DNA from 3 places in the Mesorhizobium sp. IMUNJ 23033 genome. Region 1 is predicted to be linked to each of the others. Evidence: predicted binding sites of a transcription regulator. Region 1 holds the regulator's gene; each other region holds the start of a gene.
What was found. The regulator HrcA, encoded in region 1, represses chaperone genes, less so after heat shock. The targets are predictions, from matches to a motif close to GTTAGCACTCNCNNNNNGNGAGTGCTAAC.
Positions count from the first base shown of each region.

Region 2: a site for HrcA is predicted at 811-839, ahead of ACFX5Q_RS33770 (co-chaperone GroES). Genes of this name have one in related genera too.
Region 3: a site for HrcA is predicted at 1,133-1,161, ahead of groES (co-chaperone GroES). Genes of this name have one in related genera too.

Region 1 is NZ_JBJACT010000025.1:71,793-74,057, forward strand. Features, by position in the region: gene ACFX5Q_RS24290 (PQQ-dependent sugar dehydrogenase) at 1-54, opposite strand, end outside; gene ACFX5Q_RS24295 (hypothetical protein) at 151-348, opposite strand; gene hrcA (heat-inducible transcriptional repressor HrcA) at 491-1,573, opposite strand; gene rph (ribonuclease PH) at 1,709-2,265, shown strand, end outside.
Region 2 is NZ_JBJACT010000058.1:17,291-19,555, forward strand. Features, by position in the region: gene ACFX5Q_RS33760 (usg protein) at 14-256, opposite strand; gene ACFX5Q_RS33765 (hypothetical protein) at 310-657, opposite strand; gene ACFX5Q_RS33770 (co-chaperone GroES) at 995-1,309, shown strand; partial or broken gene groL (chaperonin GroEL) at 1,358-2,265, shown strand, end outside.
Region 3 is NZ_JBJACT010000047.1:23,144-25,408, forward strand. Features, by position in the region: gene ACFX5Q_RS32285 (hydrogenase small subunit) at 1-347, opposite strand, end outside; gene groES (co-chaperone GroES) at 1,214-1,510, shown strand; gene groL (chaperonin GroEL) at 1,576-2,265, shown strand, end outside.

The DNA.
Region 1 (2,265 bases):
GGTGGCGACAAACAGAGCCGCGACAACGACCGCCGGACCGAACAATCGGATCATTGTAGTCTCCGGATCACCTTGACCAGCGAAACGGGCAGACCCGCCTGCTTGTTCCGAGCAGGGCCTCGGCACATAGGGATTTGAAGGATCGCCGGTTCAGGTCCCGGCAGCGTAGAAATCGTCGTCGAGACGCTTTTCCAGTTCAACGAGATCGGCCGGCAGCGGCAGGCCCATGGCGCGCAGCTCCCTCAGCTTTTCGCGCAGCTGCTCCTGTACTTCGTGCTGGTCCTCGGGCTGGTTGACCATTTCCTCGAGCAACAGGCTGATCTGGGCTTTTAGCGATTCCAACGCCATTCTTTTTCTCCTCGGCCGCCTGTTTCTTCCAAGGTGTGTTGAGATTCGGGTCAGCACCGGAGTCGAAGACGGGCGCGAAGCGACCAACATGGTGGTTTTCGACCCGCGTTTGCAGGCCGGCCTCACCTGAATACCAATTCACCTAGCGCAGCATGCGCGAAATAAGCTGCGCCGTATAGTCGACCATCGGCACTATGCGGGCGTAGTTCAGGCGCGTCGGGCCGATGACGCCGAGTGCACCGACGACGCGGGCGTCCTTGTCGCGGTAGGGCGCGACGACCAGCGACGAGCCGGACAGCGAAAACAGCTTGTTTTCCGAGCCGATGAAGATGCGCACGCCCGGTCCTTCCTCGGCAAGGTCGAGCAGCTGGACCAGCCCGTCCTGCGTCTCCAAGTCCTCGAACAGATGGCGCAGCAACTCGATGTCGGCCTGGGCGGTGACGTTTTCCAAGAGATTGGCGCGCCCGCGCACGATAAGACGCGCCGGCAGGCCACTGTCGGCGCCGGCCCACACCGCCAGACCCTTCTCGACCAGGTCCTGCGACAGCGTGTCGAGGGCTGCCCTGGTCTCTTCCTTGATGCGGGCGATCTCGATGCGCGCCTCGGCCAGCGTGCGGCCACGGATATGGGCGTTGAGGAAGTTCGAGGCCTCGTGCAATTGCGAGACGGTGATGCCGGCGGGCAGGTCGACGACGCGGTTCTCGACATCGCCGTTCTGCGACACCAGCACGGCCAGCGCCTTGGTCGGCTCGAGCTGGATGAATTCGATGTGCTTGAGCGCTACCTCGTTCTTGGCGGCGAGCACCAGGCCAGCGCCGCGCGACATGCCCGACAGCATCTGGCTGGCCTCGGTCAGCATTTGCTCCAGCGTCGCGCCCGAGCCGGAGGCGCGCACCTGCGCCTCGATGATGCGGCGCTCCTCGTCGGAAAGGTCGCCAAGCTCCATGAAGGCGTCGACGAAGAAGCGCAGGCCGGTCTGGGTCGGCAAGCGGCCAGCCGAGATATGCGGCGCATAGATCAGGCCGAGATGTTCGAGGTCGCTCATCACGTTGCGGATGGTGGCCGGCGACAGCGACGACGGCAGGATGCGCGACAGGCTGCGCGAACCGACCGGCTCGCCATCCCTCAGATAGGAATCGACGATGCGCCGAAAAATGTCGCGCGAACGCATATCCAGTGACTGGAGCACCGGCGACTGCGACGCGGGATCGACTGCCTTGGTCATTCGGGCCAAAAACCTCCGGTTCAAATATAGACTTAGGCCGTGCCGGCGCAACCCGGTCCATTTTCCTTTGCGCCATGGGCCGCATGCGTCTACAAGCCGCCCACGATTCCGGAAAACCAGAAGAAAGAGGCCTGAATGCGCCCCTCCAAACGCCAAGCCGACGAAATGCGCGCCATCTCCTTCGAGCGCGGCGTCTCCAAACATGCCGAAGGCTCGTGCCTGGTGAAGTTCGGCGATACGCACGTCCTGTGCACGGCGAGCCTGGAGGAAAAGGTGCCGGCCTGGATGCGCAATTCCGGCAAGGGCTGGGTGACGGCGGAATACGGCATGCTGCCGCGTTCCACCGGCGAGCGTATGCGCCGCGAGGCTTCCGCCGGCAAGCAAGGCGGCCGCACGCTGGAAATCCAGCGGCTGATCGGCCGTTCCTTGCGCGCCGTGGTCGACCTGCAGGCGCTGGGCGAGCAGCAGATCACCGTCGACTGCGACGTCATCCAGGCCGATGGCGGCACCCGCACCGCCTCGATCACCGGCGGCTGGGTGGCGCTTTACGATTGCCTGCGCTGGATGGAAGCGCGGCAGATGGCCAGCGTCGCCAAGGTGCTGAAGGACCATGTCGCGGCGATTTCCTGCGGCATCCATGACGGCCAGCCGGTCATCGACCTCGACTATATCGAGGATTCTTCCGCCGGCAC
Region 2 (2,265 bases), on a different contig from region 1:
ACCCGGGCGCCGGCTATTGAAGAGTGAAGATGCCGTCTACGGCCTGCCATTCGCAAGGCCGGATCAGGCGGCGATGAGCGACGCGCACGGAATGGAGCGCGCCTTCGAGTTCGCGCTCCCAGTAATCCAGAAACCCTTTCAGGGTCGGGAATTCCGGTGCAAGATCGTATTCCTGCCAGACATAGAGCTGTAAAAGGCTTGGATGATCGGGAAGGTGGTAATGGATCTCCGCGGTTGTGAGACCGCAGCCCTCCATCTGCAGCTGGAATTCCCTGCTGACTATGCTTCTCTACCCCTTCTTAGATGCGTTTAAGCCTCAAGTCCTTGCGGGCTTTCTCGGTCCCACCGTTCCTTGAAATCGCAGCTAATCTCGCCGCGACTATCGTCCAGGCGGCGAAGTGCATCCATGACCGCGTCAAATGTCACCGGGCTCGCAGCACCCGGTGGCTTTCGCAACGCGGGCATAGATTCGACGGCACAAGCATCCGACGCCCATGAGGCTAGAATGGCGCGCTTTTCCTGAATGTCGAGCGTGCGGTCGCCCACTACCTCATCGGGGTGATTAAGGTGCCGCGCCGGGAAGAGCAGGCGATCAAGCGAAGGATCAGAGGCTTCAGGGGCGATCGAGAGGATGTTCTTCGACAAGGTTCGTTCCATCGATGGTCTCCGCTTCCTAACAATCTCCTTGGCATCTTTGGTGTTGCCGTGCCCCTTTCGGGACTCCAACTGCAAAAAATTCGTGGAGTTCGGACCGAATTTCAAGACCTGAAAATCGTGCGCCCTGGCAAAATAGCTTCATGAATTCATGTCGCTAGCACTCCGAAATGCCGAGTGCCAAAATTTTTTCAGCGACCTCTTGAAACTCAAAAAATGCAAAACTAGGTCGATATGCGCGCGATGCCTGAAGAAGGGTCGCGGCGCCCCGCACCTGCCCGATATTGCCGGTCCGGTGTGGAGGAACCTTAAAAATCTGTTTGTCCTGAAGGAGAACGACATGACGTTCCGTCCATTGCACGACCGTATCCTGGTTCGCCGCATCGAGGCCGAGGAGAAGACGGCCGGCGGCATCATTATTCCCGACACTGCCAAGGAGAAGCCGCAGGAGGGCGAAGTCATCGCCATCGGCCCGGGCGCGCGCGACGAAAGTGGCAAGCTCACGCCGCTCGACGTCAAGGTCGGCGACCGCATCTTGTTCGGCAAATGGTCCGGCACTGAGATCAAGCTCAACAGCGAAGACCTGCTTATCATGAAAGAAAGCGACGTGATGGGCGTGATCGAGACCGAAATCCAGGCCAGGAAGGCCGCCTGAGCGAGGGTCTTAATCCGTCAAAATGCTGCCTAAGGAAGGAGTTGAAAAATGGCTGCCAAGGACGTCAAATTCCATACCGAAGCCCGCGAGAAGATGCTGCGCGGTGTCGATATCCTGGCCAATGCGGTGAAGGTCACCCTCGGCCCCAAGGGCCGTAACGTCGTCATCGACAAGTCGTTTGGTGCGCCGCGCATCACCAAGGACGGCGTCACCGTCGCCAAGGAAATCGAGCTCGAGGACAAGTTCGAGAACATGGGAGCGCAGATGGTGCGCGAGGTTGCCTCGAAAACCAGCGATATCGCCGGTGACGGCACCACGACCGCAACGGTGCTCGCCCAGGCGATCGTCAAGGAAGGGGCGAAGGCCGTCGCCTCGGGGATGAACCCGATGGACCTGAAGCGCGGCATCGACAAGGCCGTCGAGGCGATTGTCCAGGAGTTGAAGACCAACGCCCGTAAGGTGACCAAAAATGACGAGATCGCCCAGGTCGGCACCATCTCGGCCAATGGCGATGTCGAAATCGGCCGCTTCCTCGCCGAGGCGATGCAGAAGGTCGGCAATGAGGGCGTGATTACGGTCGAGGAAGCGAAAACCGCGGAAACCGAACTGGAAGTTGTCGAAGGCATGCAGTTCGACCGCGGCTATCTCAGCCCGTATTTCATCACCAACCAGGACAAGATGCGCGTGGAGCTCGAAGAGCCTTACGTGCTGATCCACGAGAAGAAGTTGTCCAACCTGCAGGCACTACTGCCGGTGCTGGAGGCTGTGGTGCAGTCGTCCAAACCGCTGCTGATCATCGCCGAGGATGTCGAGGGTGAGGCGTTGGCGACGCTGGTCGTCAACAAGCTGCGCGGAGGCCTCAAGGTCGCGGCCGTCAAGGCGCCCGGCTTTGGCGATCGCCGCAAGGCGATGCTAGAGGATATTGCCATCCTCACCGGCGGCACCGCGATCTCGGA
Region 3 (2,265 bases), on a different contig from region 1:
AGGATGTAGTTGCCCTTGTACTGTTCGACGACCTCGTCGACGATCGCCTCGGCCTGGTGGCCGGCGGCCGCCATGAGCGTGTCGTCATAATCGAGTGAAAGCATCGACAGCACGACGTCCTTGGCGAGCGGGTGCGCCGAGCGGATGAAGCTTTCGGAGCAGCAGGTGCATTCCAGCCCGTGCAGCCACAGCACCGGAATGCGCGGCTTGGACTCCATCGCGTAAGCTATTTTCGGCGCGAGGGCCGGTCCAAGGCCGAGGGAAGCCGCCGTCAGGCTGCAGAATTTCAGGAAACTTCGGCGGGTGATCCCCTGCCGGCGCATGACCGCGTAGAATGTTTCTTGCATCAGGCCTTCCTCCACAGGCGGCGGCATCTGTTGGCCGCGGATGTGCGAAGGCGAAGCAAGTCCGGTGCCAGACTTGAAAAGTCGAACAATTCAATACTCAGATGCTTTTCGAAGCGTTGTCTTGTTCCGGTCGCCGGCGATGGAGTGGCAACCGGGCTGGCAGATTACAGAGAAAGCTTCCGCAATGAACAGATCGCGCTCGCCCTGCGCGGCTACAGCAAACTGGGTATCGCGGGATTTGGTCCACGGGTTGGATGACGCCGAAGACGTTGCGCTCTTCGGCAGTCAGGTGGCTCCGTTTGTCCGGCGCTTGACCGCGCACGATGAGGCGGCGAGATCTGGCCTGGACGAACGCGGTCTGTGAGGAATCCTGCTCTCTATTCTGGACTTGCACCATCTACTCGTTGCCGCTCTCCCGACGTACGCTTCCGTTGACTCGCTGTTGTCGGGTTTGTCGCGTCCGCGACGGACCGGCGCCTGGCTTCGGTCCAGGAACGGAAGGGACAAACCATAATTTGTGAAATCGGAGAAATGAGAAAAGAGATTGCGTGATGAGAGGCGGCCGCGGTTCGGTGTCGGTCAAGACTGGCTACGCTAGGCAGGCGCCTCTGGCGGAGATGTTTTGAGCCGATGAGGACTTGCGACTGGCAGCAAAGTGCAGAAAGAGCTTTCTCCTCACGTAAAAGGGGGCCGGTGCTTCAGCGCCGATTCCAAAGTCTTTTGCTCTTCGCCCGTCCCCTCTTCCGTCTTGACTAGTACCAACCGAGGGCCTATCTCACCGCCACGTTAGCACTCGCTTCTGGTGAGTGCTAACCACTCTCCGGCACAGGAGAACCGTTCAACATCCGCACCAGGGATATCCAAAAATGGCAAAGTCGAATTTCCGGCCGCTTCATGACCGCGTGGTCGTTCGCCGGGTTGAATCCGAATCCAAGACCGCCGGCGGGATCATCATCCCGGATACGGCGAAGGAAAAGCCGCAGGAAGGCGAGATCATCGCCGTCGGTTCCGGCGCCCGCGACGAAGCCGGCAAGCTCGTACCGCTGGACGTCAAGGCCGGCGACCGCATCCTGTTCGGCAAGTGGTCGGGCACCGAAGTCAAGCTCAATGGCGAAGACCTTCTGATCATGAAGGAATCCGACATCATGGGCATCATCGGCTGACACGCCGCCGCCTTTCATCCGCACCATCCAATCTGAATTTCGGGCGAAATGCCCAGGAGTAAAAAATGGCTGCCAAAGACGTAAAATTCTCCCGTGATGCCCGTGAGCGCATGCTGCGCGGCGTCAACATCCTCGCCGACGCGGTGAAGGTCACGCTCGGCCCCAAGGGCCGCAACGTCGTCATCGACAAGTCGTTCGGCGCCCCGCGCATCACCAAGGACGGCGTCACCGTCGCCAAGGAAATCGAGCTTGAGGACAAGTTCGAGAACATGGGCGCGCAGATGGTCCGCGAGGTCGCTTCGAAGACCAACGACATCGCCGGCGATGGCACCACGACCGCGACGGTTCTGGCGCAGTCGATCGTCCAGGAAGGCCACAAGGCGGTTGCCGCCGGCATGAACCCGATGGACCTGAAGCGCGGCATCGACCTCGCCGTCACCGACGTCGTCGCGACGCTGATCAAGAATGCCAAGAAGATCAAGACCTCGGAAGAGGTTGCCCAGGTCGGCACCATCGCCGGCAATGGCGACGAGTCGGTCGGCAAGATGATCGCGGAAGCGATGCAGAAGGTCGGCAACGAGGGCGTCATCACGGTCGAGGAAGCCAAGACCGCCGAGACCGAACTCGAAGTCGTCGAAGGCATGCAGTTCGACCGCGGCTACCTGTCGCCCTACTTCGTCACCAACGCCGACAAGATGGTTGCCGATCTCGAGGACGCCTACATCCTGCTCCACGAGAAGAAGCTCTCCAACCTG